Regions from separate parts of the Marinobacter alkalisoli genome, predicted to be linked through region 1. Evidence: predicted binding sites of a transcription regulator. Region 1 holds the regulator's gene; each other region holds the start of a gene.

What was found. The regulator sigma-54, encoded in region 1, starts transcription at its own class of promoters, with help from an activator protein. The targets are predictions, from matches to a motif close to ANTGGCATNNANNTTGCTNT.
Region 2: ACJO3M_RS05465 (PEP-CTERM sorting domain-containing protein) is a predicted target of sigma-54. The motif match lies at 3,512-3,531, and genes of this name have one in related genera.
Region 3: ACJO3M_RS08900 (flagellar basal body-associated FliL family protein) is a predicted target of sigma-54. The motif match lies at 5,283-5,302, and genes of this name have one in related genera.
Region 4: ACJO3M_RS00475 (PEP-CTERM sorting domain-containing protein) is a predicted target of sigma-54. The motif match lies at 3,767-3,786, and genes of this name have one in related genera.

Annotation. Positions count from the first base shown of each region.
Region 1 is NZ_JBJJLB010000004.1:100,746-107,948, reverse strand. Features, by position in the region: gene yjgA (ribosome biogenesis factor YjgA) at 1-340, opposite strand, end outside; gene mgtE (magnesium transporter) at 387-1,748, opposite strand; gene ACJO3M_RS01450 (HPr family phosphocarrier protein) at 1,860-2,129, opposite strand; gene rapZ (RNase adapter RapZ) at 2,137-3,024, opposite strand; gene ptsN (PTS IIA-like nitrogen regulatory protein PtsN) at 3,053-3,523, opposite strand; gene hpf (ribosome hibernation promoting factor) at 3,612-3,920, opposite strand; gene ACJO3M_RS01430 (RNA polymerase factor sigma-54) at 4,005-5,525, opposite strand; gene lptB (LPS export ABC transporter ATP-binding protein) at 5,699-6,424, opposite strand; gene lptA (lipopolysaccharide transport periplasmic protein LptA) at 6,402-6,959, opposite strand; gene lptC (LPS export ABC transporter periplasmic protein LptC) at 6,931-7,203, opposite strand, start outside.
Region 2 is NZ_JBJJLB010000016.1:184,872-192,074, reverse strand. Features, by position in the region: gene ACJO3M_RS05480 (XrtA system polysaccharide chain length determinant) at 1-337, opposite strand, end outside; gene ACJO3M_RS05475 (XrtA/PEP-CTERM system exopolysaccharide export protein) at 388-1,032, opposite strand; gene ACJO3M_RS05470 (TIGR03013 family XrtA/PEP-CTERM system glycosyltransferase) at 1,095-2,507, opposite strand; gene ACJO3M_RS05465 (PEP-CTERM sorting domain-containing protein) at 2,706-3,464, opposite strand; gene prpD (2-methylcitrate dehydratase) at 3,673-5,157, opposite strand; gene prpF (2-methylaconitate cis-trans isomerase PrpF) at 5,237-6,415, opposite strand; gene acnD (Fe/S-dependent 2-methylisocitrate dehydratase AcnD) at 6,478-7,203, opposite strand, start outside.
Region 3 is NZ_JBJJLB010000019.1:41,072-48,274, forward strand. Features, by position in the region: gene fliI (flagellar protein export ATPase FliI) at 1-878, shown strand, start outside; gene fliJ (flagellar export protein FliJ) at 878-1,321, shown strand; gene ACJO3M_RS08880 (STAS domain-containing protein) at 1,423-1,728, shown strand; gene ACJO3M_RS08885 (ATP-binding SpoIIE family protein phosphatase) at 1,762-3,528, shown strand; gene ACJO3M_RS08890 (Hpt domain-containing protein) at 3,525-3,872, shown strand; gene ACJO3M_RS08895 (flagellar hook-length control protein FliK) at 3,968-5,185, shown strand; gene ACJO3M_RS08900 (flagellar basal body-associated FliL family protein) at 5,362-5,874, shown strand; gene fliM (flagellar motor switch protein FliM) at 5,913-6,911, shown strand; gene fliN (flagellar motor switch protein FliN) at 6,904-7,203, shown strand, end outside.
Region 4 is NZ_JBJJLB010000002.1:99,370-106,572, reverse strand. Features, by position in the region: gene ACJO3M_RS00495 (MBL fold metallo-hydrolase) at 1-225, shown strand, start outside; gene ACJO3M_RS00490 (YqaE/Pmp3 family membrane protein) at 261-419, opposite strand; gene ACJO3M_RS00485 (succinylglutamate desuccinylase/aspartoacylase family protein) at 644-2,080, shown strand; gene ACJO3M_RS00480 (DMT family transporter) at 2,126-3,037, shown strand; gene ACJO3M_RS00475 (PEP-CTERM sorting domain-containing protein) at 3,100-3,714, opposite strand; gene ACJO3M_RS00470 (MalY/PatB family protein) at 3,891-5,072, opposite strand; gene ACJO3M_RS00465 (AEC family transporter) at 5,297-6,184, shown strand; gene ACJO3M_RS00460 (acyl-CoA dehydrogenase) at 6,306-7,203, shown strand, end outside.

The DNA.
Region 1 (7,203 bases):
GGTCACGCCAGCGTTCCGCCAGGTGGTGGCGGCGGGTGTGTTCCTCGCTGCCGGCGTCGAATGCATCAATCGCCCGCTTCAGGGCATCCGGATCGTCTTCCTGGCGGATCACCTTGCCGATGAACTGCAGGTGCCGGCGCTTGGCCTCATTCTGGCGAATGCGGCGGGATTCCTCGATCGCAGCCCTCAGGGTGTCGCTGATGGTCAGGGTTTCGAGCTGGTCATTGCTCAGCTCCAGCATGCGTTTGCCGAGATCCTGAAGGGCGTGCATTTCCCGCTTCAGCTGGGATTTGCTGGGGCCAGAGTATTCCGGCGCGTCGTTGTCTTGGTGATCGTTCATAATGTTGCCTGTTCGTCGGATTACGCTTCGCTCATCCGACAGGGATTTATGCATAGAATATGGTAGCCAGCCCAAGAAAGGCCATGAAACCCACCACATCCGTAACCGTAGTCAGAATCACGCTGCCGGCCAGCGCCGGGTCAATATTACGGGATTTGAGAAACAGCGGCAGGACCGTACCCACCAGGGCGGCGGCTACCAGATTGATAATCAACGCCGCGGCAATGATACCCCCAATCAACACATCCTTGAACCAGAGCGTTGCGGCCGTGGCAACCACCACGGCCCAGAGCACGCCGTTGAGCATGCCCACCACAAACTCCCGGTTCAGCAGCCAGCGGACGTTAACGCCGCTGATCTGGCCCACGGCCATGCCGCGGATCACCAGGGTCAGGGTCTGGCTGCCGGCAATGCCGCCCATGCTGGCGACAATGGGCATCAACACCGCCAGTGCAACCACCTTGGCGATGGTGTCCTCAAAAATGCCGATAACGCCGGACGCAATGAACGCGGTAATCAGGTTGATGCCCAGCCAGATGGCCCGGCGCCGGGTCGTTTTAAGGATTGGCGCGAACGTATCCTCGTCCTCATCCAGACCGGCCATGCTCATCAGCGAATGGTCTGCGTCCTCGCGGATAACGTCTACCACGTCATCGATGGTGATACGGCCCAGCAGGCGACCATCCTCATTCACTACCGGCGCGGAAATCAGGTCGTAGCGCTCAAACAGGGTGGCAACCTTGGTGTCCGACAACAGCACCGGAATGGGTTCAATGTCAGTGTCCATCACTTCCCGCACCGTCGCCGCCGGATTGGAGACCAGCATCTTGGTGATCGGGAGCATACCAATGAACTCATCCCGCCGGCTCACCACGATCAGGCTGTCGGTCATTGGCGGCAGGTTGCGGTGCCTGCGCAGGTAGCGTAATACCACATCGATGCTGATGTCCGGGCGCACCGTGATGGTGTCCGTGTTCATCAGGCCGCCGGCGGTGTCCTCCGGGTAGGACAGAACTTCCTCTACCCGCTGCCGGTCCTGCTCGTCCATGGTATCCAGGACTTCCTGGATGACGGTATCCGGCAGCTGTTGCAGCAAGTCGGCCAGGTCATCCGACTCGAAATCTTCCAGGATGTCCGCCAGTTCCTGGGCATTAAGCTGGCTGAGGAAGTAGCCCCGGATGTCATCGCTGAGGTACTGGAGAACCTCCCCTTCAAGCTGCTTATCGACCAGGTTCCACAGCAGAGCCCGCTGGCGGGGCGGTGACGATTCCAGCAGGTGAGCAATATCACTGGGGCTCAGGCCGCCATTCAGGATGCGTGCAACCTGTTTCAGCGCACCACTGTCCAACGCTTCGCTGAGGGAGCGAAGGCGCTGGCGGGCCTGGCTTTTTTCCAGAATATCGGTCATGAATCACCCACAGTCAGAAAACCCCCGTATTATAGCGGAGTTAGGCGGTACAGGTGAGAAAGAGTTGTAGGTGAATGTCGAAGAAAACCGCCCGGCGAGCGAGACGGGGCCTTACTCGCCTTCGCCAAAATAGTCATTGATTAGCTCGGCCAGGGCTTCAATGGCCTGTTGTTCGTCCTCGCCGTCTGCAATCAGCTCTACTTCCGTTCCCTTGCTGGCCGCCAACATCATGACCTGCATGATATTCTTGGCATCAACCTCACGGCCCTTGCCGCAGATTCTCACGGTACTTTGGTAAGCGGACGCCGTTGCAACCAGCTTGGCGGTTGCCCGTGCGTGCAACCCCAGCTTGTTGATAATGGTGATGTTTCGGCGAATCATAAGCAGGTTACGCTGGGTCCCGGGGTTGCAGGTGCGGCAGTTCCGTGTGGCGCACCTGAACGTTGCTGTACTTCTGGCGGAAATGCTGGCCAAGTTGTTCGCAGACGTAGACGGAGCGATGCTGGCCGCCGGTGCAGCCGATGGAGATGGTCATATAGCTTCGGTTGCTGTCAGCGAAGGTAGGAAGCCAGCTTTCCAGGAACGTGGTCAGGTCCTCGACCATCTTGCGGGTCAGTGGTTCCTTTTCCAGGAAATCGATGACCGGTTGCTCAGTGCCGACAAACTGTCGCAGGCTTGTGTCCCAGTAAGGGTTGGGCAGGCAGCGCACGTCGAAGACGTAGTCAGAGTCCAGTGGCACGCCGTGCTTGAACCCGAACGACTGGAACAGCAGCGCCAGTTCCTGCTCCTTGCGACCGACGATCCGTTGTTTGACCATGTCACGTAACTCATACATGGACATGCCGGTGGTGTTGACGTAAAGGTCGGCCAGTTTGGACAGCGGTTCCAGCAGTTTTTTCTCGTTGCTGATGGCCTCACGGAGCGAGGTCTTGTCGTCGCTCAGCGGGTGCTTGCGCCGGGTGGCATGGAAACGCTGAAGCAGGGATTGTTCGTCCGCGTCCAGGTAAATGATCTCGACGGTCACGCCGGTATTCTGGAGTTGGCGGTAAATGGCTTCGAAATTGGTCAGTTCACCCGCCAGGTTGCGGGCATCAATGCTGACCGCCATCTTCTTCAGGCGACCGGGAGTGTCGCTGTGGCTGGCGGCTTCCTTGGTCAGGGGGAAGAGCAGGCCAATGGGCAGGTTATCAATACAGTAAAAACCAAGGTCTTCCAGTACATGCAGCGCCGTACTTTTCCCTGAGCCCGACCTGCCACTGACAATAATCAGTTTCATCGCCTGTTTGCCTCCGGTCAGTAAAATATCAGCCGTTACTGTCCAGCATGCGGCTGTAAAGAGACTGGGCATCGGTACACTGCCGCAGTTGATCGCAAAATCCGCGATCGTTGAACTTCTCCGCCAGCTGGCTGAGCAGTTCCAGGTGTTCGCTGGTGGCTTCCTTGGGAACAATCAGGGCAAACACCAGGTCCACCGGCTGATTGTCAATGGCGTCAAAGCCCACGCCTTCTTCCAGCGTAAACAGCACGCCTACCACTCGGTCCAGGCCGTCCAGGCGGCAATGAGGGATAGCGATCCCCTGGCCGATGCCGGTACTTCCCAACCGCTCCCGTGAGATCAGGTTGTTGAAGATCTGGGTCTCACTGAGGGAGGCGTCCTGCTGATTTACCTCCTCGGCAATGAATTCCAGAACGCGTTTCTTGCTGGACGCAGCTACCCGGCAAAGGGTCAGCTCCGGTGCAAGTATGTTTTCGATAGTCAGGGATGTGTCGCTCATGGATCGACTGCAATTCCGTAAAAAAAAGGCTGCGGCATGTTAACCCATGCCGCAGCTCGATTGTTTTGAATGCCTGGAAAACAGCGCCTTAACGGGCGCCGTTACCATGCATACGATCGACGTTCTTTTCCTTGTGCTTGAGAATCTGACGGTCCAGCTTGTCAATCAGCGAATCAATCGCTGCGTACATGTCATCGTTTTCCGCCTTTGCGTGAATCTCACCGCCAATCACATGGAGTGTCGCCTCCGCCATCTGCCGTACCTTCTCCACCTCAAGCGTTACCTGGCAGTTGCTGATGTGGTCAAAATGGCGCTCGAGCTTTTCAAACTTGCCTGATACGTAATCTTTCAGTGCGGGGGTCAATTCTACATGGTGGCCTGAAATATTGAGTTGCATAGGCGTCTCCTGTCGTCATCTTGCCGGCCCCTGTTAAGGGCTGACGGTGTGCCAGCGCTGTTCACGCCGGCGGATCCTGTCGGGTCAAACCAGCCGTTTTCGTTCGTTGGATGGCGGAATGTGCATAGCCTCCCGATATTTGGCTACGGTCCGCCTGGCTACCTTGATGCCCTGTTCTCCTAGCATGGCTGCAATTTTGCTATCGCTCAATGGCTTTTTCGGAGTTTCTGACGCAATCAGTTTCTTGATCATGGCACGGATCGCGGTTGAGGAACACTCTCCGCCTTCATCGGTGCTGACATGGCTGGAGAAAAAGTACTTTAGTTCGAAGATGCCACGGGGGGTGTGCATGTATTTCTGTGTGGTCACCCGGGAAATGGTGGACTCATGCATTTCCACGGCCTGGGCTATGTCCGAGAGGATCAGCGGCTTCATGGCTTCCTCGCCATGATCCAGGAATCCCTGCTGGTGCTCGACAATGCGGGTTGCCACCTTGAGCAGGGTTTCGTTCCGGCTCTGCAGGCTCTTGATGAACCATTTGGCTTCCTGCAACTGATCTCTCAGGTAGGTGTTGTCGGCACTGCTGTCCGCGCGCTTGATCAGGGAAGCGTAGCTGGCATTGACCCGGATCCGCGGCGCAATGTCCGGGTTGAGTTCAACACGCCAGCGCCCGTTATGCTTGCGAACCATCACGTCGGGAATGACATAGTCCGGCTCCGCCCGGTCCACCGAATCGCCCGGGCGCGGGTTGAGGCTGGTGATCAGCGCCAGCACTTCCCGCAGCTGGTCTTCCTTCAGGCGGCTGCGGCGCAGCAGTTGCGCGTAATCCCGGTTGCCCAGAAGGTTGATGTAATGGGTGATAACCAGTCGCGCCTGGGCCAGCCAGGGGGTGTCCGGGGGCAGTTGGTTCAGCTGGATCAGCAGGCACCCCTGCAGGTCACAGGCAAAGACGCCGGGAGGATCAAAGTGTTGCAGGCGGTGCAGCACAGCTTCCACTTCATCCAGTTCCAGCGGGTCGTCTTCCGTGTCGTCAAGCAGTCCGGAATGGATTTCCTCAATGGAGGTGGTCAGGTATCCGCGTTCGTCTACCGCGTCCATCAGGGCGTGGGCGATGGCCTGGTCCCGTTCGCTGAGGGGGGTCAGGTTCAGCTGCCACTCGAGATGGTCCTGAAGGGTTTCCGTCGGGGAGTTGCGGGTTTCGAAGTCGCTGTCGTTTTCGTCGTCGTTGCGGGCCGCCGGTGCTGGCGCGGACTGGTAGATGTCATCCCAGGCGGTGTCTACCGGCAGGTCATCGGGGATGTTGTCGGGAATGTCGTTCTCCGACGACCAGTCGGGGCCGTTCTCGGATTCATCCCAATCGGTGGCGGATTCCGCCGCTGAAGCGGTTTCCTCGGCCTTGGCCGACTCCTCGTTGTCCTGCCCGGATTCGTTGGCGTCGGGCGCGTCGTCATCTTCCGACGTTTCCAGCATGGGGTTCGAGTCCAGCGCCTGCTGGATTTCCTGCTGCAGGTCCAGTGTGGAGAGTTGCAGAAGCTTGATCGCCTGCTGCAACTGGGGCGTCATGGTCAGGCTCTGACCCAGTTTTAACTGTAATGACGCTTTCATAACCATGGTTCAGGATCCGTGACTCAATAGCACCGTCTTAACGGGTGATTGCAAAAAAATTCGTTGTATGCTGGCTACTTGCCAGACCAAGCAAGTTCTTTGCCGAGTGTACTTGCTTGTCACCAACATGACAATTGGGTCATGAAGACGGCGGTGCCGGAATATGCGTTACGTCAAAGTCGGAATTCATTGCCAAGGTAAACCTCTTTCACCTGCTGGTTGGCCAGGATTTCCTCGGAATTGCCGGAGGCAATGATGTGGCCGCCCGACACAATGTAGGCGTTCTCACAGATATCCAGGGTTTCACGCACGTTGTGATCGGTAATCAGAACGCCGATGCCCTTGTCCCGCAGGTGGCGGATTATCTGCTTGATATCGCTGACTGAAATCGGATCAACACCGGCAAACGGTTCGTCCAGCAGGATAAACGCCGGCTCCATGGCCAGTGCCCGGGCAATTTCCACCCGCCGCCGCTCACCGCCGGACAGCGCCATACCAACGCTGTCACGGATGTGGGTAATGTGAAACTCCTCCAGCAACTCTTCCACCTTGCTCTCGCGATCGGTCCGCTTGAGTTCCTTGCGGGTTTCCAGGATGGCCATGATGTTGTCCCGCACCGTCAGCTTGCGGAACACCGACGCTTCCTGGGGCAGGTAACCAATGCCTCTGCGCGCCCGGCCATGCATGGGCAGCGGAGTGATGTCCTGGCTGTCGATGGTGATGCGGCCATTATCCGCCGGCACCAGACCCACGATCATGTAGAAGCAGGTGGTCTTGCCGGCCCCGTTGGGACCCAGAAGGCCAACGATTTCGCCGCTGCGGATCTCCAGGGAGACGTCAAGGACCACTTTCTTTTGCTTGTAGCTTTTCGCCAGATTACTGGCCCTGAGAACTGCCATCCGAATCCTGTCTGTTTTGGCTGTTGCGTGGCTGGATAACCATTTCAACACGGCCACTGCCGTTGGTTTCTTCGGCAGCACCTTCGGCGGTAACTACCCGATCGACGCTATCATAATGAATGATGTCGCCACGGAACAGGTTGCCGTTCTGTTCGATTTCCGCTTCGCGTTCGAACGTCAGCCGGCTCTCCGGAGCGGAATAGGTGATATTGAGGGCGCGGGCATCGGTTTCACCCTGACCATCCCGGGCGGGTTGCCGGTAATGGGCGGGCCGGCCGGTTGCCTCGATACGCCGGAGGCCGTTCTCGTCCCGGTACAGGATCACCTTGTCGGCGGTAAGCTCGGTGGCGCCCTGGGTCAGGATGACATCACCGGTGTAGGTGGCAACGCCCTTGCTGTCGTCCAGCCGCGCGTTGTCCGCGTTGACTGTGATCGGGATGTCGGAATCCAGATTGAAAGCAGCAGCGGATCCGGCAACCAGCAAGGCGGCCAGTGCGGCAGTCAATTTACGGATTGGCTTGTTGGCCAGGCTCATAGCGTCCTTCCACCTGTGAGTTGAGTTCGAGTATGCGGTCATCAATCCACGCCTTCATGCCGATGGCCCGGGTTACGCTGAAGGAGTCGGTCAGTTTCACCGGTGCGTCGGTATAGACTGTACGACTACTGTTGTCCAGCGTCAGTCTGGAAGTCGTCAGTATGCCCTGCCGGTTATCGCTGGTATGGCGAATCACTTTGACATTGTCCTCCAGGAGTAGCAGGCCCTCCGCCTGCAGGAAGGT
Region 2 (7,203 bases), on a different contig from region 1:
CTTCCATCCGCTCGGGATCAATATCAGCCGCTCCTTCGCCGAAAATACTTTCATCCACCGCGACTCTCTCCACCACGCTCCTGCTCCATAGCAGCTCTTTCGCGGCGGACGCCCGGTCATTGATCTCCGTGGTTACGGCGCTGCCTTCCATCAACGGTCGGATAATGTTCTGGTCGTCGATGAAGATGATGGTTTCCGATTCGTACTTGTAGGGCCACAGGAAGCCCGTTGCCAGGACACCGAAACTGACAACCACGAATAGCAGGAGCGTCAGCCACTTCCTTGCCCGCACTTCCCTGAGGATTTCAACCGGTAATTGTGATAGAGGTAAGGCCATAGCGAACAACCCACACTAGATTCTGTAGAGTTTCACGGTGCGACCGACGCTCAGAAATTCCGCTCGGGAACACTGAGAATATCGCCAGGGCGTATCGCATAATTGGTTTCGACATCGCCGTTGTTGAGGATGTCCTCAAGCCGGACCGGAATGGCGACGACTTCACCACCCACCTTGCGATACAGCATCGAGTTATTCAGTGCCGCGAACGGCGTGGCGCCACCAGCGCCGAGTACAACATCAAGCACGGTCATGCCTGCACGGTGGGGGACGGAAACGGGTTGCTGCACCGCTCCGGTTACCCGCACGCGATCGCTGTATTCGTGACTGCCCATCGACGTCACCACGATGCTGACCTGCGGCTCGCGGATATATTGGGCAAGGTTGATTTCGATCTCTTCCGCCAGTCCGACCGGCGTGCGGCCACTGGCCTGGACATCACCAATCAGAGGCACGGAAATCTTGCCATCCGGGCGAACCGGCACGGTGATGCTCAGATCTTCGTTTCGCCAGACCGAAACCTTGACCACGTCAGTGGCACCCAGCACGTATTCATCAACACTGGTTGATGTGTCGACGTTCAGGGCACGCCGAATTTTCTCCGGTGAGGAGGGAGATGGGCTGGCACAACCGGCAACCAAAGCTACCGCAGCCAATAACAGAGAAATCCCTGCGAAGGAGTACATCCGTGACATTGTGAATCCTCTCTACAAGTCCTTGCTTCATTCCATGTTCCGGGAACAGCACAACCCCGAAACTACCTTGATCCTTTTTTGAACAATACCACTTCCACTGTCTGAATTATAATCAACAAATCCAGCAACAAACTCTGATTCTTGATGTAATAAAGGTCGTAACGAAGTTTCTCCCGGGTGTCCTCTTCGTTGTCCGCATAGGCAAAGCATAGCTGAGCCCACCCGGTCAGACCCGGCTTCACCCGGTGTCGCTCACTGTAAAAGGGAATTTTCTCCGACAGCTGCTGAACGAAGACCGGGCGCTCCGGTCGAGGCCCCACGAACGCCATGGTTCCGTTCAGCACATTGAATATCTGGGGCAGTTCGTCGATCCGTACCTTACGGATGAAATCACCGACCTTTGTCACGCGGGCATCATCCCTGCTCGCCCACACCGCACCATTTTTCTCGGCGTCAGTAATCATTGATCGAAACTTGTGAACCTGAAATATCCTGCCATTGAGCCCAACACGCTCCTGGCTGTAGAAAACCGGAGATTTCAGGCCATCTTCAATCTTGATCGCGATGGCTGTCAGAATCATGAACGGCAAACTGGCCAAAAGCAGCGTGGTAGCCGCCATGATGTCCAGTGAACGTTTCCCGATTCCGAACACCGAAGAAACGGTGAAGCCGTCCGAAAACACCAGCCATCCGCGGGTAATCATTTCCAGGGCCACTTTTCTGGATTCCTGTTCGTAGAAGGTTGCTCCGTCAATAATCTTGACGCCTTCCATCTTGCATTCCAGCAGGTCATCCATAGGCAACCCTTTCCTGCGGTCATCCACGGCCACCACGATCTCAGTCACGGGGTGGCGCAAGATATGCTGGTGTAGCGTGCAAGGCAATTGAAGCAGGTGCTCCTCCGCCACTTCGGTGTGCTCTCCGGGGAGGGGGACGAATCCGGTTAACTTGAACCCCTGGCGGTTAAAAGGGGTTCTCAGATCCTCCAGCAATTGCCGCGCCCTGTAGCCCGAACCCAGAACCAGCACTTTCCGCTTGAAGGCATCCCGGCCGGCTACGGCGAAAAAGATAGAACGCACAATGCCCAGCAGAAAGAAGCCAAATACCGAGGCCGACGTCAGCACACCACTGGACCCAAGGTACCAAAGCCAGTCACTGGCAAGCAGGTAGGTAAATCCGGACGCCGGAACCGCAACAATCAGGGCCATGATCGTTCTGAGCATCATCCCCGACATGCCTTCTTCGACATGGGATTGATGCACACCGATCGCAATCATGACCAACAGGCAAACCAGCGCGAAGATTACGGCGGAGGGAATCAGGACGCGAAGACTTTCCAGGAAGTACGTCAGATCGCCGAAATAACGGAAGAACGTGGCCAGAAGGAAACTGCCAACCAGCACAAAAAAATCTATCAGGCCCAAAATAACAAAGGGGACATGAATGTAATGCCTGAACAATCTGACGTGGGCCACGTCAACTCCTTTTGTTGTTCACTCGAACTGGCACCGTGCATCCCATGCAACGGAATCTGCTGTCAACAACAAGTGTAATGTAATTTTTTGTAACTTCAACGGAATCGATAAAATTTCCGACACTACCTGTAAAAAAAGTTAACAACGCAACCCGGAAACCGGGTTGCGTTGTTTGTTTTTTTTACAGCAGCTACTCGGTCAGCCTCTGCGGCGACGCATCATGCCAATTCCCATAAGCCCCAGGCCCATAAGAGCCAGAGTGCCGGGCTCGGGAACCTGGCCAACTGTCACATTATCGATACCAAATCCGTCATTGGTGTGATTGGATTTAAACACCAGGGAGGTAATGGCAACATCGCTGATAAAGCCCAGGTAATACGCTGCGCCCTCGCCCTGTGCACCCGTGAAGATGTCATTCATGCTGTAGGTTGCCGTGGTGTCGTCCTCAAAGACGATATCCAGCAGGCCACCAACGTCATTGGGGTCGGTCATGTAGAACCCCACAGCCTTGAACATCCCGCTGATGGAGAACTGCATTTCCTGGGAGTCCATGCTGTCGAGCCAGTTGTTGTTACCTGGTTCGTCCGGCAGCGGATACCGCCCAATGAACGGACTGGTTGTGGAATCCAGAACTGCTAATCCACCCGTACAGCTGAAGCCGCCGTCATTGCATGCCTCTGTGGCGCCGTTTCCCGCGGTCTGGAGCTGGGTAAACGTGCCAACGCCGGTATTGATATTGACGAATTGGCCGGACGAATCCGTGGCGGCGGTAAAGCCTTCAAAGTCTTCCGTGGTAGTGTCTTTGAGGTACGACAGAAAAGTCGCCTCTGCGGCTTCTGCGGTTGCCGTTCCTGGCCCACTCAGGGTCACATTCATCACGGCGGCGTTAGCAGCCGACACCGAGAACAATGACGCAAGAGCAATCCCTACCGTTGTTGTTGCAAGAGCCCTTTTCATTTCCTCACTCCTTTGTGTGGTCGTCCATTTACTGCGACATCCACTACAAAGCAATTGAAGGGCCAACTTATTTTTATCTTTTTTATCAATGCCTTATTTATTCTTGTATTTTTCGATGTAAAAATTCCTGACTACGTACTGTTTCAAAAGCGACATATCCGTAAGCCGCATTATCAATCCCGCGCGCCCTTCGCATCGACGGAAAGACTCAGATAACAAACAGACCGACAAATTCCTGAACCGACGTCGATTCCAGCGTTTCCTGGTCGGTACACATATCGACAATGCGATGGCAACGTTGAGCCGGGAACCGGGTGGCCAGGTTGTTACAGAATTTGTCCACGAGTAGCGGGATGCCCTCTTTCCTTCGCCGCCTGTGGCCAATGGGATACTCTACCGCCACCTGCTCGGTGCTGGATCCGTCTTTGAAGAACACCTGTATGGCATTGGCGATGGAGCGTTTGTCCGGCTCCAGGTACTCGCGGGTATAACGCTCGTCTTCCACGATATCCATTCTGGCGCGGATATCGTCGATGATCGGGTTGGCATTGTGAAAGCCGTCTTCGTAGTGCTCTGCCGTCAGGCTGCCGAAAATCAGGGGAACCGCCGCCATATATTGCAGGCAATGATCCCGATCCGCAGCATTGGCAAGCGAGCCTTCCTTGGAGATGATGCGAATAGCGGATTCGTGGGTGGTGATGACAATCCGGTCGATGTCATCAAGCCGGTCTTTCACTTGCGGGTGCAGGGTAACGGCCGCCTCGGCTGCGGTCTGAGCGTGGAACTCCGCCGGGAAGGAAATCTTGAACAGGATGTTTTCCATCACATAGGAGCCAAAATCCTGCGGTAGGGAGAACCGCTGCTGGTCCTTCGGTTTCAGTTTCTGGTCTTTGTTGGTCTTGCTGAACAGCACATCGTAGAAGCCCCACTGGGATGCCGTCAGGACGCCGGGGACACCCATCTCGCCGCGCAGGGCGATATCCGCCAGGCGTACCGCCCGGGAGGTGGCATCGCCTGCCGCCCAGGATTTGCGGGAGCCGGCATTGGGTGCATGGCGGTATGTACGGAGGGACTGGCCGTCCACCCAGGCATGGGACAGCGCAGACAATAACTGCTCGCGGCTGGCGCCCATGAGTTTGGCGGCAACTGCGGTTGATGCCACTTTGACCAGCACCACATGGTCCAGCCCTACCCGGTTAAACGAGTTCTCCAGCGCCAGCACGCCCTGGATTTCATGGGCCATGATCATGGCTTCCAGAACCGCGCGCATGGTGATGGCGTCCTTGCCTTCGGCCACGCGCTTCTGGGAAATATGATCCGCGACCGCCAGGATGCCGCCCAGGTTGTCCGATGGATGCCCCCACTCCGCCGCCAGCCAGGTGTCGTTGTAATCCAGCCAGCGTACAATGCAGCCTATATCCCAGGCGGCCTTAACCGGATCGAGGCGAAAGGAGGTGCCAGGCACCCGTGCGCCGTGGGGTACCACCGTACCCTCAACGATGGGCCCCAGGTGCTTGGTACACTCCGGGAAGCGTAATGCCAGTAAGCCACACCCCAAGGTGTCCATCAGGCAGTTGCGGGCAGTGTCCCAGGCTTCTTCGCTGTCGACCTCGTAGGTCAGGACATAGTCCGCAATTTTCTGCAGGACATCGTCGTAATCCGGTCGAACGTTCTGGTCTACATTGCTGCTCATTGGCGCTCTCCTTTTCCGGACGGATGAGGGACGGCCATGAATAACGGCTGACTTACCCGGTAAAGGTAAGTCTAGGTCATTACTGAGCGGTTTGCGGTACCCGAACCCAGCCTTCCATCAGGATCCGCGCGCTGCGGCTCATAATGGCTTTGGTGGCGGTCCACTGACCGTCTACCTGCTTTGCCTCGGCGCCAACCCGCAGGGTGCCGGACGGATGCCCAAAGGTCACATGGGTACGGTCACCGCCGCCAGCGGCCAGGTTCACCAGGGTTCCCGGAACGGCAGATGCCGTTGCAATCGCCACCGCAGCGGTTCCCATCATGGCGTGATGAAGCTTGCCCATGGACAAGGCGCGCACCAGCACGTCCACATCCCCTGCCCCGATCGACTTGCCGCTGGAGGACACGTAATCCACCGGCTTGGCGACAAACGCCACTTTCGGGGTGTGCTGACGGTTCGCGGCTTCCTCGATGTTCTGGATCAGACCCATTTTCACCGCGCCGTGGGCACGAATGGTCTCGAACATGGCCAGCGCTTTGGGATCGCTGTTGATGTCGTCCTGCAACTCGGCGCCCTTGTACCCGATGTCCTCCGCGTTGACGAAGATGGTCGGGATACCGGCATTGATCATGGTGGCTTTCAGAGTACCCACGCCGGGTACGTCCAGATCGTCCACCAGGTTACCGGTGGGAAACATGGAGCCCTCACCATCGGCCGGGTCCATGAATTCCACCTGCACTTCGGCGGCCGGGAATGTCACCCCGTCCAGCTCGAAATCGCCGGTTTCCTGGACTTCACCGTCGGTGATCGGCACATGAGCCACGATCGTTTTACGGATGTTGGCCTGCCAGATGCGGACAGTACAGGTGCCGTTTTCCGGGATACGTTCTTTGGCGACAAAGCCACCGTTAATGGCGAACGCACCCACCGCAGCGGTCAGGTTGCCGCAGTTGCCGCTCCAGTCCACGAACGGCTTGTCGATGGAGACTTGGCCGAACAGGTAGTCCACATCGTGATCAGGCTGGGTGGGTTCCGCCAGGATGACGGTTTTACTGGTGCTGGACGTGGCGCCGCCCATACCATCGATCTGCTTCTGGTAGGGATCGGGGCTGCCTATGACGCGCAGCAGGAGTTGGTCCCGGGCTTCGCCGGGGACCTGGCACGCTTCCGGCAGGTCTTTCAGGCGGAAGAATACGCCTTTGCTGGTGCCGCCGCGCATGTAGGTGGCGGGGATTTTGATTTGGGGATTGGTAGGCATAGGGTACCTTTTACCTTTTTGTCGGATTAGGCCCGAAGGGCCGTAATCCGACATTCCTAAGATTACGCAGCCCCTTCGGACTCCAGGAAATCCTGGGCAAAGCGCTGCAACACACCACCGGCCTTGTAGATCGACACTTCCTCAGCGGTATCCAGGCGGCAGATCACCGGCACCCGCTCGGAGTCGCCATTCTTCCGGTGGATGATCAGCGTCAGTACCGCGCGGGGCTCCGGCGTGCCTTCCACATCGAAGGTTTCCGTGCCATCAATACCCAGGGTCTTGCGGGTTGTGCCTTCCTCGAACTGCAAAGGCATCACGCCCATACCCACCAGGTTGGTCCGGTGGATGCGCTCGAAGCCCTCGGCCACGATGGCTTCCACACCCGCCAGCGCCACACCCTTGGCGGCCCAGTCACGGGAGGAACCCTGACCATAGTCCGCGCCGGCGATGATGATCAGCGGCTGCTTGCGCTCCATGTAGGTTTCGATCGCTTCCCACATGCGGGTGACCTTGCCTTCCGGCTCGATCCGCGCCAGAGAGCCCTGCTTCACATCGCCGTTTTCATCCCGCACCATTTCATTGAACAGCTTGGGATTGGCGAAGGTGGCCCGTTGCGCCGTCAGGTGATCGCCCCGGTGAGTCGCGTAGGAGTTAAAGTCTTCCTCCGGCACGCCCATCTTGTGGAGGTATTCACCGGCTGCGCTGTCCATCAGGATGGCGTTGGATGGTGACAGGTGGTCGGTGGTGATGTTGTCCGGCAACACCGCCAGCGGTCGCATGCCCTTCAG
Region 3 (7,203 bases), on a different contig from region 1:
GCAGCGGTGTGGGCAAGAGTATGTTGCTGGGCATGATGACCCGCTTTACCGATGCGGATATCACCATCGTTGGTCTGATTGGTGAGCGGGGTCGGGAGGTCAAGGAATTTATCGAGGATATTCTGGGTGAAGAAGGCCTGGCCCGTTCCGTGGTTGTCGCTTCCCCGGCGGATGACTCCCCCCTGATGCGCCTGCGGGCCGCCATGTTGACTACGCGAATCGCCGAATATTACCGCGACAAGGGCAAGCGGGTACTGCTGCTGATGGACTCCCTGACCCGGTATGCCCAGGCCCAGCGCGAAATTGCGCTGGCAGTGGGAGAGCCGCCGGCCACCAAGGGCTATCCGCCATCGGTTTTTGCCAAACTGCCGCAACTGGTGGAGCGGACCGGTAACGGACGCCAGGGTGGTGGCTCTATTACCGCATTCTATACCGTGTTAACCGAAGGGGACGATCAGCAGGACCCCATTGCCGATGCCGCCAGGGCGATTCTGGATGGCCACATTGTGTTGTCCCGTCGGTTGGCCGAGGAGGGTCATTATCCGGCGATTGATGTGGAAGCTTCCATCAGCCGGGTCATGCCTCAGGTAACCGGGGAAGAGCACTTCGCCCGGGCACAGCGTTTCAAGCAGGTGTATTCCCGTTACCAACAGGCCAGGGATCTGATCAGTGTCGGGGCTTACGTCAAAGGTTCCGATTCCGAAACCGATTTTGCGATTACCCACATAGGCAACATGACCCAGTTCCTGAAGCAGGGGCTGAATGAGAGCGCCCCGCTGCAGGACAGTATTGACCAGTTGTTGGCGGTGGTTCCTGAGCGTCGTTCACCGGAACGCCGGAAATCCGGCGCCCCGGCACCGGCGAGAGGGGCTGAATGATGCTCCGGTCCCGGCGGCTGGCGGTGGTGCTGGACCTGGAAGAACGCAAAGAGCAGGAAGCGCTGGAAAAGATGGGTGAAGCGCGCAACCGGTATGAAGCTCAGCAGGAACAGATCGATAACCTGAACCGCTACCAGCAGGAATACCGGGAGCAGATCCGCCAGAACCAGCAGGGAGTGGTGCCGGTAGCCCGCCTCCAGGCCTGGCAGGCGTTTATCGCCCAGCTGGATCAGGTGCTCAGACAGCAACAACAGCAACTGGATATACTCGCGGAGCGGCTGGATGAATCCCGGCGGCAATGGCAGGAAGCCTGGGAGCGACGTCGCGGCATGGAAAAATACATAGAGACCTGCCGGCGGCAGGAACAACGCGAGCAAGACCTGAAAGAACAAAAACTTGCCGATGAAGCCGCCGGGCGCGCCTTTGTCCGGCGACGGCGATAATTCCACGGTTTTGTGCCGGTGTCGTGGGTGCAAAACGTCCCGACTACGCTATCCTTACCTGTACAATATCTTTTCGGAAAAATTCCCGCGGAGGATCAGGAATGCCTATTCACACGCGCCGCAGCGAGGATGGTCAGACGCTGATCATAAAGATTGACGGCCGGTTTGATTTCAGTACCCATCAGGCCTTCCGTGATGCCTATGAGCATGGTGACCAGGATATCAAGGGGTATGTGGTGGACCTGTCCGACACCACCTATCTGGACAGCTCGGCCCTCGGGATGTTACTGCTGCTTCGTGATTACGCCGGTGGCGACAGCGCCGCCATCAGTATTGAAAACTGTAACAGCGATGTTCGTCGAATCCTGGCCATTTCCAACTTCGAGCAGTTGTTTGCTATCCGCTGACAGAGGCTGGGTAAGCCCTTCGGGAGGTCCGATGTGGATGACGCACAAACCGGCAATCACTCCCTGCTGATCCTGATCGCTGATGATAGCGACAGCGATCGTCTGATCCTCAAGGCTTTGCTACGACGTCTTGGTCATGACGTTCTGGATGCTGCCAACGGTGTCGAGGCCGTTGAGCTGTTTCGTCAGGCGTCTCCCCAGCTTGTTTTTCTGGACGCCATGATGCCGCACATGGACGGCCTGGAAGCGGCGAAGAATATCAAGGCCCTGGCGGGTGAGCGTCTCGTACCCCTGATCTTTCTGACCTCCCTTTCCGATGCCGATGCGCTGGCCCGTTGCCTGGAAGCCGGTGGTGATGATTTCCTGACCAAGCCCTACAACCGGGTAATCATTGAAGCCAAGATCAATGCCTTCAATCGTATGCGCGTGATGCATCAGACCCTCAGTCACCAGCGGGATCTGATCCACGAACGCAACCGCAAGCTGACGGAGGAGCAGCACGTCGCCAAACGGGTCTTCGACAACATCGCCCACACCGGTTGTCTGGACGCTGACAGCATCCGTTTCCACGCCTCTCCGATGTCTATTTTCAATGGCGACATTCTGTTTGCCTGCCCGCGTCCCGCCGGCGGCCTGCAGATACTGATCGGTGATTTTACCGGACATGGGTTGCCGGCGGCGGTCGGGGCCATGCCGGTGGCGGAGATTTTCTATGGCATGACGGCCAAGGGGTTCAGTGGCAGCGATGTGCTGCGAGAGATCAACCAGAAACTCAAGCGTATTCTGCCGGGGGGCATGTTCTGTTGTGCGGCGATGATCCAGGCGGATTCTTCCCTTAACCAGGTGCAGGTGTGGAACGGCGGGTTGCCCGACGGCTGGTTGGTCCGTCAGGATGGTAGTCGCAGGGCGCTGCCATCGTCCCAGCTGCCACTGGGTGTGCTCGACTCCAATAGCTTCGAGGCCTCAATGACCATCATCCAGACCCGTCCCGGGGATACGCTGATGTTCATGACTGACGGCGTGCTGGAGACTGAAGGTTCCGGGGGTGACATGTTTGGCGATCGTCGGGTGATCCACGCACTGGATAAGGTCCTTGACGGTCTTCATCCTTTTGATGCGGTGATTGAGCAGGTGAAGACGTTTTCCGGCGGCCAGCTTGATCAGGATGACCTGACCCTGGTGACCCTGGATATGGCCGAAGGCGAAGACTTTGAAGCCATGTCGGAAGAGGTGCCGCTGTCAGCATTAGAGGGGCCGGCAGAATGGCGCTGCGTCTATGAGGTCAGGGACAGGACCCTCGGCCAGTTCAGTCCGTTGCCACTGTTGCTGCATATCTGCATGGAGGTGCCCGGGCTGAGACGCCGGAGTGGCGAGGTTTACACACTGCTGTCGGAGTTGTACACCAACGCCCTGGAGCACGGTATTCTCGGACTGCCGTCGGAATGGAAGAAAACCGCCGATGGGTTCGGCCATTACTACGCCGAGCGGGAACGCCGACTGAGTAACGTCAGGGAGCATTACATCAAGTTCCGATTAACCCATTCAATGACGGATTCGGGAGGACGTCTGATAGTGGTCTGTGAGGATAGCGGTCACGGATTCGACTACCAGGGTCACACCAATACCTGTGATGAAACGTCTGGTTACGCCGGTCGTGGGCTGATGTTGTTGCAGCGACTGGCGGACTCACTGACGTTCAGGGAGCGGGGCAATCACGTTGAAATCGTATATGATTGGCACTTTTCAGAGGCCGGAGACCGCAAAGTCGCGGCCATCACTCAATCCGGGGGTTCGTCATGAACGACAAGCCGCATCTTGACGAGGAAGCACTGGCGGAGCTTCAGGATGTTATGGAGGACGAGTTTGACGTATTGATCCGTACCTACATTAACGATTCTGTTGATCGGATCTCATCCATACGCCAGGCGCTTGATGCTGGTGATGCCGATGCACTCGTCAAAACCGCCCACAGTTTTAAAGGCAGTTGCGTTAATATTGGCGCGCCCCGTCTGGGCGCCCTGTGCCTGGAGATAGAGAATGCCGGGCGGGAGCAACGCTTTAACGAGGTTGCATCGCTCATGGAGGCGATTGATTCGGAATTCCGCAAGGTGCGGGAGATGCTGGAGGGCTTTCTGGTCGACTGATTGTCGACGCCCTCCAAGGATGGCATCGCTTTTGCTGTGTATCGGGTAACGAGGATTTCCTGAACTCCAACCCTGAAAAGCGGCAAGAGGTTGCCATGTCCCAGATGGTTTTACCACAAACCCAGGCCCCAGGGGGGCAGCCCGATACCGGCAGCAAAAAAGCGCCGGCGGGTCATGAAAAATCCGGCGACAGCCAGTTCGACTCGGTTTCCCGGGCGGAACAGCAGCGCCTGGACCGCAAACAGGCGGACCGGCGTGCACAGGCGGAACGTCGCGAGGATGCCCGCAACAGCCCTGACAAGCGAAAAGATGCTCCGGCAGACGCCAGGTCCCGGTCGGATGGTGCACGCGATAAGCGTACCGAAGACGGAGCACAGAGCCGTTCTTCCGGTACTGTCCGAGAGGCGGCAGTCTCAGAGGAATCCGTGACGCCAGCTGATGGCCTGGGGGAAAAACCGGCAGATGTGGACATTCCGGAAGAAATTGCATCTCTGACCTTTGCCAACCTGCAAGCGATGCTGGAGCCTGCAGGGGGGGCCTCAGGCATGGCAGGAAACTCAACGCAGTTACCAGGCAAGGCGACTGGCCAGGCACCCCTGATGCAGCGGTTTGCCGGCATTATCGCCGGGTTGCCGGGCATGCCTGGCGGCAAGCCTGGTGAGACATCGGGTTCAGGGCAGGGTATGTCAGCCAGCTTCCAGCTGACCGACGCCCTGGCGGCACTGACGCCGGAATCCGGTCGAGCTCAGGACAACACCGCTTTGTTGACCGCTGGCCGTCTGCAGACACTGGCTGATGTTCCGGGTCAGCAACTGGCCAATGCGGCTGCCAGGCTGCCAGCCGATGCCACTGGTCTCAAAGGGTATGCCACCTCGGTTGATGTGCCGGTCGGGCATGCGGAATGGGGCGATAAGATGGTGGGGAAACTGACCTGGCTGACCGCCAACAAACTGTCCGTCGCCGAAATTCATCTGACCCCGCCGGACATGGGGCCCATGGAAGTCCGCGTTCAGGTCCACCAGGAGCAGGCGAATATTACGGTACACGCGGCCAATCCGGCAGTTCGGGATCAGCTGGAACTTCACAGCCACCGCTTGCGGGATATGCTCAGTGAGCAGGGGCTGTCGCTGGAACAGTTCGATGTTGCTGACTCTGCCCAACGGCAGACCAACGGGCAGGATGCCGATGGTGAATCAGAGAACGCCGAAGGCCGGGCCCGTGATGAACTGGCTGGTGTGTCTCCCGAAGAGGCCGAGGCACACGTCAATGCCCTGGATCTCACCTGGAAAGGCGAAGTGGATATCTTCGCCTGATGTACTGTCCGGGGCCCCTGGGTCCCGGCTTTGATTCTTCTTTGCCGATCCCCTCCCACAACGCTAAACTGCTGTCCTGAATCGGGGTGTTGAGTCTGTTGGCCCGGCCTTTGCTTCATTCCCCGTATATACCCAAAAAACCATCCGGATGACGGATTTCTGGCGATTGGAAGGTTATGGCTGAAAACAACACACCTGCGGCCCCACCGGCCCAAAAGGGCAAGCTGAAGCTCATTATCCTGTTGGTTCTGGTGATTGTCCTGGCCGTGGGGCTGTCCGTGGTAGGCACCCTGTGGTTCCTCGGAGGAGGGCTGCCGGGCATGGGTGGCGGCGATGCGTCCTCTGAGGAAACCGAGGTCAGCACCTTCAGGCCCAGCGTCTACCTCGATATAGAGAAGGCAATGGTGACGACGATCCAGGCCGAAGGGGGCCGCCAGCGCTATGCCCAGGTCTTTCTTTCCCTGGAGGCGGATGGCGAACCAGCACTTGCGGCCGCCGAGCTGCATCTGCCGCTGATTCGCAGTCGGCTGGTAACCTTGCTGGGAAGCAGTGACTTCATGGAGCTGCAGACGCCGGACGGCCGGTCGGCATTGGCTGACAGCATGCTGCAGACCATTAACCAGGTGCTGGAAAATGAGGGGGAACCTCCTCTGAAACAGGTACTTTTCAGGAATTTTGTAGTGCAATAGGCCCCGGTAACGGGCGGCTTGTCAGGGCAGGAAAACGTATGCAGGACCTACTGTCACAGGATGAAATCGATGCCCTTCTCCACGGTGTGGACGATGGGGATATCGATACCTATGAAGAAACCGACGAAGCCGGTGTAAAGTCCTACGACCTTGCCAGCCAGGACCGGATCGTCCGTGGGCGAATGCCCACCCTCGAAATGATCAACGAGCGCTTTGCGCGCTATACCCGGATCAGCCTGTTCAATCTGCTCCGCCGTAACGCCGATGTGTCCACCGGTGGTGTCCAGATCATGAAGTTCGGTGAGTACATTCACACTCTGTATGTGCCCACCAGCCTTAACCTGTGCAAGATCCGCCCCTTGCGCGGTACCTCCCTGTTTGTGCTGGACGCCAAACTGGTGTTCAAGCTGGTGGACAACTTCTTTGGTGGCGAAGGCAGGCACGCAAAGATTGAAGGCCGGGAATTCACACCGACGGAAACCCGCATTGTGCAGATGGTGCTGGATCAGGTATTCCATGACATGAGGGAAGCCTGGCACGCTGTTCTTAAAGTGGATTTCGAATACCTCAGTTCGGAGGTGAATCCGGCGATGGCGAACATCGTCAGCCCCAGCGAAGTGGTGGTGGTGAGCACCTTTCATATTGAACTGGACGGCGGAGGCGGTGAGCTGCATATGGCACTGCCGTATTCCATGATCGAGCCTATTCGCGACGTACTCGATGCGGGGGTGCAGAGTGATATTGACGACATTGATGAGCGTTGGGTGAATGCTCTTCAGGAAGACATCAAGGAAGTCAATGTACCGGTCAATTCCACAGTGTGTCGGCGGCGGATATCCCTGCGCGACATTGCAAAGATGAAGGAAGGCGACATCATTCCGGTCGAGATCCCCGAGTTTCTGACGGTCACGGCCAACGGTATTCCCATTTATAAGGCCACCATGGGAACCCGTGACGGAAAACTGGCGCTGAGAATTCACGAACGGGCAACGCTGCCCAAGATCAAGAAACAACTGAAGGTGGGACGCAATGGCTGACGACGACAAAAAAGACGAGCAGGAACTCAGCGAGGACGAGAAACTGGCGGCTGAATGGGAATCCGCCATGGAAGAGTCCGGTGATGACGGCGATTCCCGCGAGGACGAGTGGGCAGCGGCGATGACAGAAGCGGAAGGCTCCGGGGAAAAAGAGGGCGCCGGCGGTGACAATGTCCGCGCAGCGCCAATGGAGGAATTCGAGGAATCTGCCGACGGTGCCCAGGGCTCGGGGATGTCGCCGGACCTGGACGTCATTATGGATATCCCGGTCACCATTTCCATGGAAGTGGGC
Region 4 (7,203 bases), on a different contig from region 1:
CTGATCACCCATCGGCTGGCGCGGGAGCACAAGGTGGCCAAGGCCCTGAAGCAGCTTGCTCCGGTGACTCTTAAGGATCTGACGGCGACGGCTTATGATGACGTGCCGCAGGCTATCCATGGGGTTGCAGCGCGCTCGGCGCTCGCGCACCTGCTGAAACTGAAAGCGGATGGCAAGGCCGCGGAGAAAGGTGATCACTGGTCTGCCATCGGCAGGAGGCAATGAAAAAGCCCGGCGTTGCCCGGGCTTGTCGCTTCCACCTATTTTTTGGCGATGATGTAGACGGCGTGAACGATGCCGGGAATGTAACCGAGAAGGGTCAACAGGATGTTGATCCAGAAGTGCTTGCCGATACCCACCTGCAAAAAGACACCTAACGGCGGTAACAAAATCGCAATCAAAATTCGCAAAAGATCCATACAGTTTACTCCCTTCAGCACGTATAAGTGTCACATGAACGCAAAATGTTGCCTGTAGATCTACTACATAGGCCATTTTGCGGAAATGCACAAAGATTTCATGAAGGTGGCATTAAACCTTTGTCACAGCCGTATTCATGATAGCAGGGGCGCTTTATCCTAGAGGCCGTTTTCGCCGCCGGATCTGGGAGCTGTCCCGATTGGCTGCCGACCTGAGAGGAATTATGCTGTTTAACCGGTTCAAAAACCTGACATTCATCGGCCTGTCACTCGGTGCTCTGATCACCGTGCATCCCGTTTTGGCCGATCAGAACGGAGAGGCCAAGGAAGTCCTGCTGGCAGAGCTCGCAGAGGACGAGAGCGTTGAGGATGTGGAGAACTCCGAGCCCCGCAAAAGCTCACGGGCCGGGTCTGCAAGCGAAAAAGCAGCACAGAGGGACGATCAGGAGGATACCCGTCAGCCGGAGTCTGCTGGGACGGAAAGCAAGAAACCCAAAAAGGTCGCCCCCAACATTGATCTCAAAGAGATCGCTCCCGTCCCTGAGCCGCCCAGGGAAGAAGAGGTCAGTGAATCTGCCGGGGATTCCCTGGAACCCGGCGGGGCCGATGTAAAAATCGAAGTCGCCGATGGCTCAGGCAACGCGCCCGACACTTCGGAAGCTGACAGTAAAGCGGATTCTGAAACAGCAGAACCGGAAGCGGCCAGTACTTTCGAGCTGCTGGGATCCAAAGTCCGTCCTGGCACCTCCACGCGCCTGGCATGGTCACCGAACATACAGATTGCCGGACTGTCGCAGCCTACACCGGTGCTGGTGGTCAATGGCGTCAATGCGGGCCCCACTCTGTGCCTGACCGGCGCGGTTCACGGTGACGAGCTCAACGGCATCGAGATCGTTCGCCGCACGGTCTACGACCTCAACCCCGAGAAACTCTCCGGCCGGGTTGTAGGCATTCCCATCGTCAATCTGCCGGGTTTCCAGCAAGGTACCCGCTACCTGCCGGATCGCCGTGACCTGAATCGCCATTTTCCGGGCAGCCAGGATGGCAGTCTGGCAGATCGCATTGCTCATTCACTGTTTGAGAGCGTGATCCGCAAATGCGACATGTTGGTGGACATCCACACCGGCTCACAAAAGCGCACAAACCTGCCTCAGTTGCGGGCGGACATGAACAATCCGGATGTGGCAGCCTTCACCCGTGGCTTTGACCGCATGGCGGTGGTCCACAGTTCAGGCTCCTCCGGCATGCTACGCACGGCGGCGGTGGAAGCCGGTATTCGTACCGTGACCATGGAAGCTGGCGAATCTCACCGCATTCAGGAACATCAGATTGATGCGGGCGTAAACAGCCTGACCAGCCTGCTGGAAAAGGAAGGCATGATTTCCCGGATGTTCGTCTGGGGAGACCCGGAACCGGTTTACTACGATTCCAACTGGATCCGCGTGCCAAACGGCGGCATCCTGTTCAGTGAAGTGGATCTCGGCGCCCGTGTTTCCGAAGGTGAGGTTCTGGGCTATGTGGCCGACCCTATCACCAACGCCCAGCACCCTATCCGGGCGGCCAGCAACGGTCGCATCATTGGCATGGCCGTGGATCAGGTGGTGATGGCCGGCTTTGCGGCCTACCACGTTGGTACGGAGGCAGAAGTTCCCGGCGAATAGTATGCTACCGGCTTCCGACGTTTTCGAACGACAACAGGAGCTGGCGTGTCTATTCATTCCCCGAAGCCAATATGGCTGGCCTACGTTGGGCTGGTACTGACACCGTTATTCTGGGCAGGCAACGCTGTGGTTGCCAAGGGTGCGGTCGACAGCATCCCGCCCTTGTCCATGTCATTCTGGCGATGGGTGATCGCCCTGGCGGTTATCCTGCCCTTCGGCCTCCCGGGCGTGTTGCGCCACCGTCAGGTTATCCGCCAGTACCTGGGGTCCATGCTTATACTGGCCACCTTCAGCGTGGCAGCGTTCAACTCGCTGCTGTACTACGCCGCCATCACTACCAGTGCCACCAACATTGCCCTGATCAACGCCACCATTCCCATTTTCATTGCCTTGCTGGCCTGGCTGCTCCTGGGTGACCGGACCCGCCCGGTTCAGCTACTGGGCATCCTGTTGGCCGTGCTGGGAATACTGACGGTCGTCGCCCGTGGACAGTTGTCGGTGCTTACGGAACTCGGGGCCCAGCCCGGGGATCTGATCATGGTGGCTGCGGTTTTCAGCTGGGGGCTGTTCTCTGTGCTGCTCAGACGGCAGGCGGTGCCCCTGCCGGCCCTGGTATTCCTGACCACCCAGATCGCCCTGGGCACACTGGTTATATTGCCGTTCTATCTGATAGAGCTGATGTTCTTCAAAGGGGGGTTCGAAGTTGGTCGCGCCACGATCACGCCATTATTGTATTTTGCCTTCTTCCCCGGAATCCTGGCGTACGCATTCTGGAATCACGGCGTGCATCGGGTGGGGCCTGCAAGGGCGGCCATGTTCATGTACCTGACGCCGGTGTTCGCATCGATACTGGCGGGGGTCTTCCTGGGGGAACGGCTGGGGCACTTTCACATCATTGGCGGGCTGTTAATACTGGCAGGACTGTTTCTTGCGACACGTAAAGTGCCCTCAAGCTAACCCGGAGTCAGGGGAATGGTCATCCCCCTGACTCCAACGGAACGTCTGAGGAACCTGTTCGTTCAGCCGGCGTTACGACGGGCACGCAGCCCAATACCAAGCAAGCCCAGTCCCAGCAACGCCAGGGTGCCCGGCTCGGGAACCTGTGACGCCTTGGCAATCAGCTCGATTTTGGCCTTGACCTTGGCACCGTATTTCTTGCCCTCATGCAGGCCAAAAAGATAGCCTTCATTGAATACGGCATCAAACAGGGTGACCCGAAGATGGCCATCGCCCTGGGCGCCAAAGAACAGATCCAGTGAACCGTCCCAGGTGAGTACCCCTTTCTGGAACAGGCCTCCTACCTTGTTCACCCCCACGGTCTCACCATCGATCGATCCGAACAGCACATCGGGCGAAGTGAAACTGAAGTCCACCGAGATCGGATAGGCAACTTCGTCGTCGTCCCCTACATCGGATTCATTGGTCCAGATCTTGAACAAGCTGAAATACTGGCTTTCCCCTTCGCCAAGATTGAACGTGAAAGGATTGTCAGCAATATCTGCGGAGTTAACCACCAGACCCGGATCGTCCGAGTTGAGATTGACGTCATAGCTAGCTGTTATCTGCGCCGCACTTGCCAGTGTTGGGAAAAACAATACGACGGCCAACAACGTGACCAGTGTAATTCTTGGCATACTTGCCTCCCTGGGTTTCCCCATATTCCGTTAATGAGTACCACCCAAAACAAAAGCATCGGCAATGCCAGTTTCTGTCTTTCGCTTTAAAACCAGACGCCTGTGTATTCCTGTAAACCCCACGACAACTGTGGTCGTAAAAAAAGCTGACAAGTCTTCAGGGCACACCCGACTGCTTACCGGAAACGCCGGATGACAGCCGCTTCGATGCGCTCCAGTGCCTGCTCCAGGAGCGGCCGGGGACATCCAATATTCATCCGCATGAAGCCGCGCCCGTTGTCGCCGAAGGTCGCGCCGGGATTCATACCAATGCCCGCGTCCTGCACAAAGAACTGTTTCAGCGCTTTGTCATCCGGTGTCAGCCCACGGCAATCCAGCCAGAGCAGGTAGGTTCCTTCCGGCACCGTCATGGTCACTTCCGGTATCCGCTGCGCCAGAAAGTCCGCCACATAATCGCGATTCTGCTGAAGGTAAGGCATCAGCTCGTCAAGCCAGGGACCACCATGCCGGTAGCCGGCTTCAAAGCCGGTGATGCTGAATGGATTGCATTGCCCCATGTGAAGGGAATCGAAAACTTCCTTCATTGCTCGCCGTCGGTCAGGATCAGGAATCACCAGCGCCGACAGCCCAAGTCCCGGCATGTTGAAGGTCTTGCTCGGGGCAACCGCCGTTACCAGCGCATCGCCGGCTTCCGCCAGGCGGGCAAGCATGCAATGCGTCGGCTTGTCCGGATACACCAGGTCACAGTGAATCTCATCGGACAACACCACCAGGCCGTGTCGGCGGGCGATATCCAGCACAGCCCGCAGTTCCTCATCCGTCCACACCCGGCCTACGGGGTTGTGGGGGGAACACAGCACCAACAGGCGAGCATCGTCACGGGCGGCGCACTGTTCGAGGTGTTCAAAATCCATAGTGTAACGTCCGTCGACACAGTCCAACGGATTTTCAATCACTGTCCGGTCGGTCCGCTTTACTGAACTGAAGAACGGCGGGTAGACCGGCGGCTGAATGATGACTCCCTCACCAGGCTCGGAAAATGCCAGGCACGCTGCATGAAGGGATGGCACCACGCCGGGCGCCATGAGGATCCATTCCCTTTCAATAGTCCAACCATGGCGGTCCCTGTACCAGTCGATCATCGACTGATACAGGGAATCAGGAAACAGGGTGTAGCCGTATATCGGGTGTCGGGCCCGGGTTTCCAGGGCCCGGGTGACCGCCTCCGGTGCCGGGAAATCCATATCCGCCACCCACAGCGGAATCACATCCTCCTTACCAAACACGGCCCGGCGGGCATCGAATTTTACCGAACAGGTCTGTTCGCGGATAACGGACTTGTCGAAATCTATGGGCACGTGGCGCTCCGATCAGTCATGGGGACGGGTTAATGGTCATCATTCTGTGGCAGGAGTCATGACCACCGCAAGCCGTCGCATATCAGAGACATGACCGGTCCGTCTGCGGGTTTAAAGCTTTGGTCGAAGATTCACAGGTTTTCCTTGCCGAACACGGCCAACACTTGCGAACCTAACGGTTTATTGTCCATCGGCTGACCCATAACCCCTGTCGGAGCCTTCGAATGATTGGTCAGATCCTGTCCACGATGTTGCCGGTTTTCCTGATTGCCGGATGTGGCGCACTGTATGGCCGTTATCGCACGCCCGATATCCAGGGATTGAACACCCTGAACATGGAACTGTTCGTCCCCATGCTGGTGTTCGCGGTCCTGGCAGACCAGCAGGCACCACTGCAGGAATACACCAGCCTCGCACTGGCAGCCACCGTGGTGGTACTGGGTTCCGGCATTATCCTCTACCCCCTGGCCCGGGTGCTGAACCTGGATCTGAAAACCTTCCTGCCCCCGATGATGTTCAACAATTCCGGCAACATGGGCATCCCGGTACTGGTGTTCGCCTTTGGTGACGCAGCCCTGCCAGCCGCCATCGTGCTGTTTATAGTGGAGATGCTGCTGCACTTTACCGTGGGCCTCTACATGCTGGACCCGCACACCTCCATCATCAAACGGCTGCGCCTGCCCGTTGTGTTTGCCAGCATTGCCGGCCTGGCCGTCAATTTCGGCGGGGTGCCCATGCCACAGTGGCTGCTGGAAACCCTGAATATGCTCGGTGGCGTATGTATTCCACTGATGCTGTTTACCCTCGGCGTGCGTATGCTGGATGTGGATTTCAGCGACTGGAAACTGGGCATGCTGGGCGCCATTGCCTGTCCGGTCTCGGGTCTGATTCTCGCCTGGCCGATGATTGCCATACTGGATCTTCCGGGCCTTCAGGTGGCCGCCCTGTGGGTGTTCGCGGCTCTCCCGCCAGCGGTTCTCAACTACATGGTGGCAGAGCAGTACCAGCAGGAGCCTCACAAAGTGGCGTCACTGGTGCTGCTCAGCAACCTCGGCAGTCTGGTGGTGATGCCCATTGTACTGGGGCTGGTGTTTGCGGCCGGCTATGTATGATCTTCAGGCCAGAATCCGTTTTTGTTGCTTGCAACTGCCCAGTCTTTGATCGATGGTAAAGGAAGCTTCGTAATAACTGCTCAAATCTGATTGATTTCATTCGTGATACGGAGGTCTGCCCATGAGCGTCCTGCTCCTTCTGATCAGTGCACTGGTCCTGATTTATCTTGGCATTGGTGGCCAAACCGCCGCGGCGGTGATGGTCATCGCCACCGTCGTCGGTTTATTCCAGGATGGCTGGCACCTGCTCAGCATACTGTTTGGTGGTGGTTTGCTCGCCCTGGCTCTGCTGTTGGTTTTCCCCGGTGATCTCCGCCTCGACAAACTGAGCCGCCCACTGCTGGGCTGGGTGCGAAACCGCCTGCCGAAGCTCTCCGAGACGGAATCCGAAGCGCTCAAATCCGGTTCCGTGGACTGGGACGGCGAACTGTTCTCCGGCCAGCCGGAATGGTCAAAGCTGCTGGACGCCAAGCCTGCCCACCTCACTAGCGAAGAACAGGCGTTCCTGGATGGACCGGTGGAAAAACTCTGCGGCATGCTGGACGACTGGAAAATCACCCATGAAAATTACGACCTTCCGGACAAGGTCTGGAAGTTCATCCGCGAGAACGGCTTTTTTGGGCTGATGATTCCCAAGGAACAGGGTGGCAAGGGCTTCTCCCATACCGCCCACTCCGAAATCGTGATGAAAATTTCCACCCGCAGCGTGTCCGCCGCCGTCACCGTGATGGTGCCCAACTCTCTGGGCCCGGGCGAGTTGCTGATGGAATACGGCACAGATACCCAGAAAGAACACTACCTGCCCCGGCTGGCCGGAGGCGAGGAAATTCCCTGCTTTGCCCTGACCTCCCCGGTGGCCGGCTCCGACGCCGGCGCTATCCCCGACAAGGGCATCGTCTGCAAGGGGCAATGGAACGGCGAGGAAGTGCTGGGCCTGAAAGTTACCTGGAACAAACGCTACATCACCCTGGCGCCGGTGGCCACGCTGATTGGCCTGGCCATCAAGGTGTATGACCCGG